One region of the Qipengyuania pelagi genome, then DNA from elsewhere that is predicted to be linked to it. Evidence: riboswitches for the same ligand, from Rfam matches in the RefSeq annotation. Region 1 holds a riboswitch; the other holds the start of a gene.
The links. Region 1 has a riboswitch for cobalamin ahead of GRI47_RS13465 (TonB-dependent receptor plug domain-containing protein). Riboswitches for the same ligand answer to the same signal wherever they lie in the genome.
Positions count from the first base shown of each region.

Region 2: linked by a shared signal. The riboswitch ahead of GRI47_RS03155 (TonB-dependent receptor plug domain-containing protein) and the one ahead of GRI47_RS13465 (TonB-dependent receptor plug domain-containing protein) in region 1 are both predicted to bind cobalamin.

Region 1 is NZ_WTYD01000002.1:566,932-571,323, reverse strand. Features, by position in the region: gene GRI47_RS13475 (hypothetical protein) at 1-45, opposite strand, end outside; gene GRI47_RS13470 (helix-turn-helix domain-containing protein) at 42-296, opposite strand; cobalamin riboswitch at 1,403-1,634, shown strand; gene GRI47_RS13465 (TonB-dependent receptor plug domain-containing protein) at 1,811-3,742, shown strand; gene GRI47_RS13460 (hypothetical protein) at 3,754-4,308, shown strand; gene GRI47_RS13455 (cobalamin-binding protein) at 4,310-4,392, shown strand, end outside.
Region 2 is NZ_WTYD01000001.1:607,890-612,281, forward strand. Features, by position in the region: gene GRI47_RS03150 (cell wall hydrolase) at 51-1,079, opposite strand; cobalamin riboswitch at 1,344-1,532, shown strand; gene GRI47_RS03155 (TonB-dependent receptor plug domain-containing protein) at 1,639-3,612, shown strand; gene GRI47_RS03160 (ABC transporter substrate-binding protein) at 3,609-4,392, shown strand, end outside.

The DNA.
Region 1 (4,392 bases):
GGCAAGCACCACAGCTTTCAGCAAGTCAGGATGCGCCGTAATCATATAGCGGTCCCCGGTACCTGATCGGCAGGACGACGTAGCCGCTCAACCAGCGAGCGCAGGCTGGCTGTGAGCACGAGGGTTGCGCTCCCCATCTTGATGATCTCGATCTCGTCTCTGGAAATGAGCACATAGAGTGTGCTGCGTCCGATCCCGAGATAGCGACAGGCTTCGGGTACGCGCATGGCGATCGGTTCGATGGCCTGGGGCCCGCATTGCTCGCAAGGATGCTCTGTCGTGCTCGCAGATGGCATAGCCGTCGATCCTTTCATCTTTCGGGTGATGACGGACCGACCTTGGGAAGCATGGAGGGAACAGGCCGGCCCGCCATCAGCACTGAGTATCGATCGATTAGGGCACCCTGCGCCACATGACGTTCCTACGCCGCAGCTGTCGTTCTTTCGCCGCAGCGCAGAGGCGTGGGGGCAAGCACTCCAGTCAAATGCACCGATGCTCATCGGGACGGCGAAGGACGTCCGGGCGAAAGTGGGTTACCGAACGAAAACAGCGCAGAACGCCAAGCGCCGTCGCCAATCTGTTTGATAGCAAAGAACTTTTTGAAATGAGCGCCGCAGGGGCAATATGGGTGCCGTCGCATATTACTGAACGAAACCAACCACCTGCGCCCCGACCGACGGCGGCGCTTTTATCTCGCCCTCATTTTCTTTCTTCAAATCAGACGCTTACGGACAAATACCCCACGCCGATTACGCCTGCAAGCGGAGTGCATCGCGACTGTATCCGGCGCTGCCAGCGACCTGCAGTGATAGCGTTGCGAGTGTGCTTCTGATTAGCAACCAAGCTGCAAAGTTTCTGTAGCGGCAGTGTCTAAGAGCGTCGCTAAATGATGCAACGCCAAGGCAGCGCAACGACGCGATCATCGCACACCAAGCGCCAGATATTCGGATTACGAGCGCACACGGGATACTCGACGATTGGTTGCAGCCACGCTCGTGGACGGCCTATGTGTCAGCTTCTGGGTCAATAATGTTGACGCTTTAATGTCGTGGTTTAGGGTGGGTGTGCGACGGTCGGCTTTTAGGCCGCGCATTCAATATAGAGGACATTGAACCGGCGACGAAGTTGGACCGTATGCGATCTGTCCGGCTTGCGCATTAGAAACTAAAATGCTGCCGTACGGCTTCCGACACCATTCGCGATATTTAAGAAAGGGTTGAGAATCGATCTCAGACGAAAGCGAAAGCTGGTGCCAATCCAAAGGTCGACGGATCAACATCTGGGCATTTCAGTTGGTGACCTAAACAGATACGATGGATTAAGTTCACCTACCCCCTAAAACGGCGACCATCGTCTTGCTGCGTTGCTCTGGAACTGCGCGCTTGCCGCTCATTCGACCAAAGTCTATGAGACGAGCGTCGGCAGAATCAAATGTCGATAAAGCGTGCCGGTAACGGGAACGCAGTGAGGTCTCGATAGGCCAATTCTGCGGCTGTCCCTGCAACTGTAAGCGGCGAGCGCGTAACATGGGTGGGGTTGGCTCCACAACCACTGGGCGGCAATTGTCGTCTGGGAAGGTATGTTTCGTGCGACAACCCGTGAGCCAGGAGACCGACCGGCGCGTGTCGCTCTTGCCGGGCTCATGGGATTGGCCAGGCGCGAAACGAATTTCGTCCGGGCGACGAGTAGCGGTTGGAGCCGCATCGGCAGGACTGCCGGGGGATGCACGCGTCCGTCCCTAGCAGTCTCGTCGACCGCACTCGTGCGGACGCTCCGGCCAAGTCGCCCGGCGCCCCGGAAATTCGTTCTCATGAAATACATTCACCTGTCGCTTCTGTCTTCCGTGCTTCTGCCGGCTCCATCGCTCGCTCAGACCATCGATCCCGCTGCCGATCCAGAGACATCCAACACCTCGATCGTCGTCACCGGGAACCGCGCCACCGATCCCATGCCGCTCGACCGGATCGGCGGATCGGTCACCGTCCTCGACGAGCAAATCCTCGACCGGAGGCAAGTCCGCGAGGTGTCCGACGTGCTCCGCGACGTCCCAGGGGTCGCGGTCGGACGGGTTCCCGGTCAGACACAGCTTCGGTTGCGCGGTGCTGAAGCCAACCATACGCTCGTCCTCGTTGACGGGATCGAGGTGTCGGATCCCTACGCCGGCGAGTTCGATTTCGGAACGCTTATCGCCGACGAGGCTTCGCGGATCGAGGTGCTGCGCGGACAGCAGAGCGCGATCTACGGGTCGGACGCGATCGGCGGCGTCATCCAGTACATCACTCTCGACGGCCGCGATGCGCCCGGGGCGGTCGCGCGGATCGAAGCCGGTTCGTTCGGCATGGTGAACGGTGCTGCCCGGATCGCTGGATATAGTGGCGATCTCGACTACGCGCTGTCCGCCACACTCAATACCACCGATGGCACGCCAGGCGCCCGGAACGGCACGCGCGATCTTGCGAACGACAGTGGTGCGGTCTCGCTGAAGACGACGTTCGCGCCATCAACCAATGCACGCCTCACTGGTGTATTACGCTACGCGCGCACCAATGCCGAATTCAACGACAGCGATTCCGATCCGGGAAGTCCGACCTTCGGATTCCAGGTCGATAGCCCCGGCAACCGCTTCGAGAACGAGGCTATCTATGTGCTCATCAGGGGCGAGCTAGACTTGCTCGACGATCGCTGGACCCAAGCGTTTTCGGCCCAGATCGCGGATACCCGGCGCGACGGTTTCGCTTCGACTGGACGCAGCTATGGCAGCGAGGGCCAGAGGTTGAAAGGGTCCTACGATACGACGTTGCGTATCGAGGCTGGCGGTCTGACCCACCGGGTCACGGCGGCTCTCGATGTCGAACGCGAACGCTTCCGTAACACCGATCCGACCGGCTTCGCATTCACCGGTCGCCGACAGATCGACAATGTCGGTCTCGTCGGCCAGTATGCGATCGATCTCGGAGACCGAGCGAGCGCGTCCGCATCCATCCGCAGGGACTGGAACGACCAGTTCGCCGATACAACCACGTACAGGCTTCAGGCGAGCTATCGGATCGCTGCGGCTACGCGAGTGCGCGGGGCCGTCGGATCGGGGGTGAAGAACCCCTCGTTCTACGAACTATATGGGTTCGTGGACGGCCGTTTCATCGGCAATCCCGACCTCAGGCCCGAGAAGTCGAGCGGATGGGAGATCGGGATCGACCAGTCGCTGTTCGGTGAGCGCGCTTCAATCGGGGTCACCTATTTCGAGAGCGAACTGGACGAAGAGATCTTCACTTCTTTTCCGCCCCCGAACTTCGTCGCCAGCCCTGGCAATCGCGATACCGTATCCAAGAGAAACGGCGTCGAAGTGTTCGGCGAGGCGCGCTTCGCGGAAGCTTGGCGCGTCAATGGAGCCTACACCTATCTGCGTTCCCACGAGGATGGCGCGCGCGAAGTGCGGCGGCCCTCCCATACCGCCAGCCTGGCTGTCGACTGGCGCGCTCCCAAGGATGCCGGAGGGGTCACGCTCGTTGCGCGCTACAATGGAGAGACGATCGACAGCGCTTTCATCGATCCCTCGTTCGTGCCGGTTCGCGTGCAACTGGACGACTACTTTCTGCTGAACGTCAACGCCGACGTGAGGGTGATGGATAATGTCGAGCTGTTCGGCCGAGTCGAGAATTTGACGGCCGCCGATTACGAGGATGTCTTCAGTTTCGCGACGCCCGGACGCTCGTTCGCCATTGGCGCGCACGCGCGTTTCTAAGGAGAATTTCGATGACGGATGAAATGATAGCAAAGTCCGACATTGCGAGGTTCGCATGGCCTGTCACACTTGCCTTGGCGACGGTGGGCGGATCGCTGGTTGCCGCCTGCATGATGCCGTTCGTGGCTGTTACGATCGTGACCGCCGCGACCATGCGCCGCTCGCTCGCGTTAACGACGATCCTCGCGATCTGGGCGACCAACCAGTTGCTGGGGTTCACCGTCCTCGGCTACCCGCACACGGGATATGCGTTCGCCTGGGGCGGTGCGCTGGGCATCGCATCTATTCTCGCCATGCTCGCCGGTGCCATCATCATGGGAGAACAAAACGAGCTGAGCACCCTTCGGACATTTGGCGCCTTTCTGATCGGCTTCGCTGTTTACGAGGCTGCGCTATTCGGGTTTGCTTTGGTGGTAGGCGGGACAGAGACTTTCACGATGGCGATCGTGGGACAGATCTTCGCGAACGATGCATTATGGTTCGCAGGACTGTTGTTGGCGTCCTGGCTCCTCGCCAGAGCCGCTCCCACGCTATTCGGACCTTCTCCGCGAATACGGTTCGCCTGACATGGCGCAGCCGCGCATCGTGTCCCTCCTGCCGAGCGCGACCGAAATCGCCGTCGCACTCGGATTGGGAGAGAGCCTCGTCGG
Region 2 (4,392 bases), on a different contig from region 1:
GCGTAAAGGTCTCGGGCCGCTCCCAATTCGCGCCTCTGACCTGCTCCCGGTCAGGTGCCGGGCTTGCGGATCCACTGGCCGCTGCGCGCATATTCGGGTTTCACCGTGCCGCCGCTTGGCAAATTGTCGTCGACCTGCGGCTGTTGCGCTTCGACCGGACCGGACCCGCGTGGCGGAGCGAAAGCCTCGGCGGGGGAGGGCGGCTCCGACAGGGTGCGGCCGGGGAGGAGAGGGGGCGATATCGTGCGATCCGGTTCGGTCACGAGCGAGGGAACGGCATCGCCCGCGAGGCGTGGCTTGGGCGCGGCCAAAGGCTCGCCGCCGCGATAGCTCATGGAGAACGCATCGGCGAGGCCCGCGCGCCCTTTCCAGCGATAGAATCGATGCGCCCCGATCGACCCGATCAGGTCGAGGCTGCTCGCCCAATAGGGATTGACCGCATGGGTGTGGTAATGGGTGGCGGTGCCGACGGGGGCGAACACCTTGCCGGAAAGAGCCTCGAGCGCCACCGATTGCGCCACCGCCCAGGGCCGCGCGGCTGGGCGGCGATTGAGGCTGCCGTCGCAGGTAAAGGTGAACTGGCAGCCCGTATGCCGCTCCGACCCCTGAAAGACCACGCCGCACACACTGTTCGGATAGGCGGGGTGGGCCACACGGTTGAGCACTACCTGAGCCACCGCCTCCTGCCCGGCATGGCTCTCGCTCGCCGCTTCGTAATAGACCGCCATCGACAGGCATTGCAGCGCACGCGCCTTGTCGATGCCCGATCCTGCCGATTGGAAGGCAGGCGCGGCGGCGGCGCTGGCATCGGCGGGCAGGCTGCTGGCGGCGAACTGGACCGTCCCCTCCTTGTCACCGGAGACGCGCAATTCGTCGAAATCGAGCGCGAGGCGGGGCGTCTCCTCGAGGTAATAGAAGGCGGAACCGGGGAAGCTTTGACCCGGCCGTTCGAACGGCATCGGGGTGGGCGCGGCCTTGCTGCGTTCGAGGCCGAAGGCGCGGGCCGCCAACGTGTCCCAGGCGATCGGCTCGGCCAAGGCAGGCACCGCCACTGCGACCAGCAGCGCGCTCACCGCCATGATGCGACGCCGCGAGATCGGTTCGCGGCCCGTCGCGACAGGCGCCCGATCGTGGGCACGCGCACCCGACCGCCGCCTGCGTGCGCGCGCAGCCGAGCTTCGTGGTCGCCTTCCGGTTTCGAACCCGGTCATGGAATCGCGCGTGTCCTTCTCCACCGATCCGCCGCCTTAGCAGCGCAAAGCTTGCCTTAGCACTAATGCGTAGGATGCGGCAGAGCCGTTCAAGCCACGCGCCGCTTGCCACCGGCCCGCACCGCGCCTAAGCGCGCCGCCAGCGTCATGGGTGCCGGTTCGCGCCGGCCTAAGAGGGAACGGGGTCAAACGCCCCGGCTGCCCCCGCAACTGTGACCGGGGAGCGATCCCGCCATAGGCCACTGTATCTTCGGATACGGGAAGGCGGCGGGGAAGCGGTGATCCGGGAGCCAGGAGACCTGCCCATGCGTGTCGTTCGGCCGCGGGCGGGGTGTACCGATGGCAGACGGGCGAGAGCCGCCTATCCCGATCCTGGGGAAGGCGCTCCCTCCGTAATGAGCGGCGTTCGTTCATTTTTGGAGGTATCATGTATAAATTCCTGTTTTCCCTGTCTGTTTCCTGCCTGTCCATCGCCGCATCTGCGCAGCAAACGCAGTCCGAGGCGCAGCCCGATAGAGATGCGGGCGAAGAGGCTCTGGCCGAGATCATCGCCGGGCAGGGCGGCCCTGCCCCCGTGCCGCCGGAACAGCGCCGCGAGATCGAATTCGTCGCGCGCGAGGATGGCGGAGCGGATGTGATCACCGTCACCGCGACCGGTTTCTCGCTCGATCCCGACAATACCGGCCAGTCGGTGACCGTGATCGGCCGCGACGAAATCGCCGCGATCCAAGGTGCCGACCTCAGCCGCGTCTTTGCGCGCCTGCCCGGCGTAACCTCGGTGCGGAACGGGCCGATCGGCAGCTTCACCGGCCTGAACGTGCGCGGCGCGGCATCCCAACAGCTGCTGGTGCTGGTCGACGGAGTGCGCGTGGCAGATCAGGCGTCCCCCGGCGGCGGCTTCGATTTCGGAACCCTGCTCGCCACGAACGTCGCCAGCCTCGACCTGACGCGCGGCGCCAACAGCACGATCTGGGGAGCCGATGCGCTGGGTGGGGTGCTGAACGTCTCGACCCGCGGCGCGGCAGGTCTCGACGCCTCGCTCGAATATGGCGCGCGCGACACGCTCACCTCGGCCGTCTCGGGTGGGGTCGAGGGGGATCGCTATTTTGTCGGTCTCAGCGGATCGGCGCTGCGCACGGACGGATTTTCTGCGGCGGCCAATGGGACCGAGAAGGACGGGACGAGACAGTTCGGGCTCGGCGGCAGCGCCTTCTTCGATGTCACCGATGCAATCGAACTCTTCGCCAATGCCCGCTACGCCGAAAGCGATCTCGACATCGACGGCTTCGCGCCGCCGACTTTCGCGTTCGGCGATACGCTCGATACGCAGCACACGCGGCAATATTCGGGCGCGGTGGGCGCGACTTATTACGGGCAGAATCTGACCCTGCGCGGGTCCTACGGCCTGTCCGATACCGAGCGCGAAAACGCCAATCCGCTGACCGGCCCCAGCTTTTCGAGCGACGGCCATACCGACAGCCTGCAACTGCGCGGCGAATATCGCGCGATCGGGGGGCTGACTCTGGCTTTCGGCGGCGAACAATACTGGTCGAGCTATGCGACCGACAGCGATGCCGGGGCGGATGTCTCGATCACCGGCGGCTATCTCCAGGCCGGTTGGGTGTTCGGCGGGCTTGCTGCCCATGCGGGCGCGCGGGTCGACGATCACGAATTGTTCGGCAGCGCGGTCAGCTTCGGCGGCGATGTCAGCTATGCGCTCGGCGGTGGCTGGCGCGTGAAGGGCAGTATCGGCGAAGGCTTCAAGGCGCCGACTTTGTTCCAGCTCTTCAGCGATTTCGGCAACGAGGCTTTGCAGCCCGAACGCAGCACCAGTTACGATCTCGGCATCGCGCTGGGCGACCGCAGTGCGGCGCGCTATTTCGCGGTGACGGGATTCCGGCGCGATAGCGAGGATCTGATCGGCTTCGCCTCGTGTTTCCAGAACCCCGCCCCGATCTGCGCATCGCGCCCGTTCGGATATTACGAGAACACCGACCGCGCCCGCGCGCAGGGGATCGAGGTGGAGGGCAGCGCCCTGCTCGGCGAAACCTTCCGCGTCTCCGCCATCTACAGCCTGATCGATACCGAGGACCGGACGACCGGCAACGAGTTGGCGCGCCGTCCGCGCCATTCGGCGACGCTCTACGCTGATTACGAAGCGCCGTTCGGGGTGCGGCTCGGCGCCGATCTGCGCCTCGTTGGCGACAGTTTCGACAATGCGGCGAACAGCGTCAGGCTTGATGGCTATACGCTGGTCGATCTGCGCGCCGCGATGCCTGTCACAGACGCGGTCGAGATATTCGGCCGGGTCGAGAATGTGTTCGACGAGGACTACCAGACCGCAGCGGGTTACGCTCAGGCGGGGCGGGGCGCGTTTGTCGGTGTGAGGACGCGGATGTGATCCGCCTCGTCGCGGCGGCGGTGCTGGCGCTGGGCGGATGCTCGGCGCCGGAACCGACGCCCGCCCCGGCGCCGAAAACCCGTCCCACCATCGTCAGCCTCAACCCCTGCGCCGATGCGATCCTCGCCGAGGTTACCGCGCCGGGGCAGTTGCTGGCGATCTCGCATTACAGCAAGGACCCGCGCGCCAGCTCGATGCAGCCGGGCGATGCGGCCCGATACGAAGCGACCGGCGGCACGGTGGAGGAGGTGCTGGCGCTCGACCCCGATGTGGTGGTCGCGGGCAGTTTCATCGCCCCTGCCACGCGGGCGGCGCTGGCCGATCTCGGCATCAGGGTCGAGACCGTGGGCAGCGTCGGCAGCGTGGCGGACAGTATCGCCCAGGTCCGCCAGCTCGCGGCGCTGACTGGCGACAAGGCGGCGGGCGAGGCGCTGGTTGCACGAATCGAGAAGGCCGCGCGGCCTTCCGCAGAAACCCCGGTCGACACCGTCCTCTGGCAATCGGGCGGGATCGTGCCGGGAGAGGCCACATTGGTCAGCGAATTGCTTGCCCGCGCGGGGCTTGCCAATGGCGCGGCGAACCGTGGGCTGGGGCAGGCGGATTATCTCTCGCTCGAAGCGGTCCTCGCCGATCCGCCGGACCTGCTGCTGGTCGCGGGCAGCGAACGGGGGCAGGGCCATCCCGCTCTGGCCGCCCTGCCGGATACGCGGATCGCGCGGCTCGATCCCAACCTCGTCTATTGCGGCGGGCCGACCATTCCCCGCGCGATGGCGAAACTGC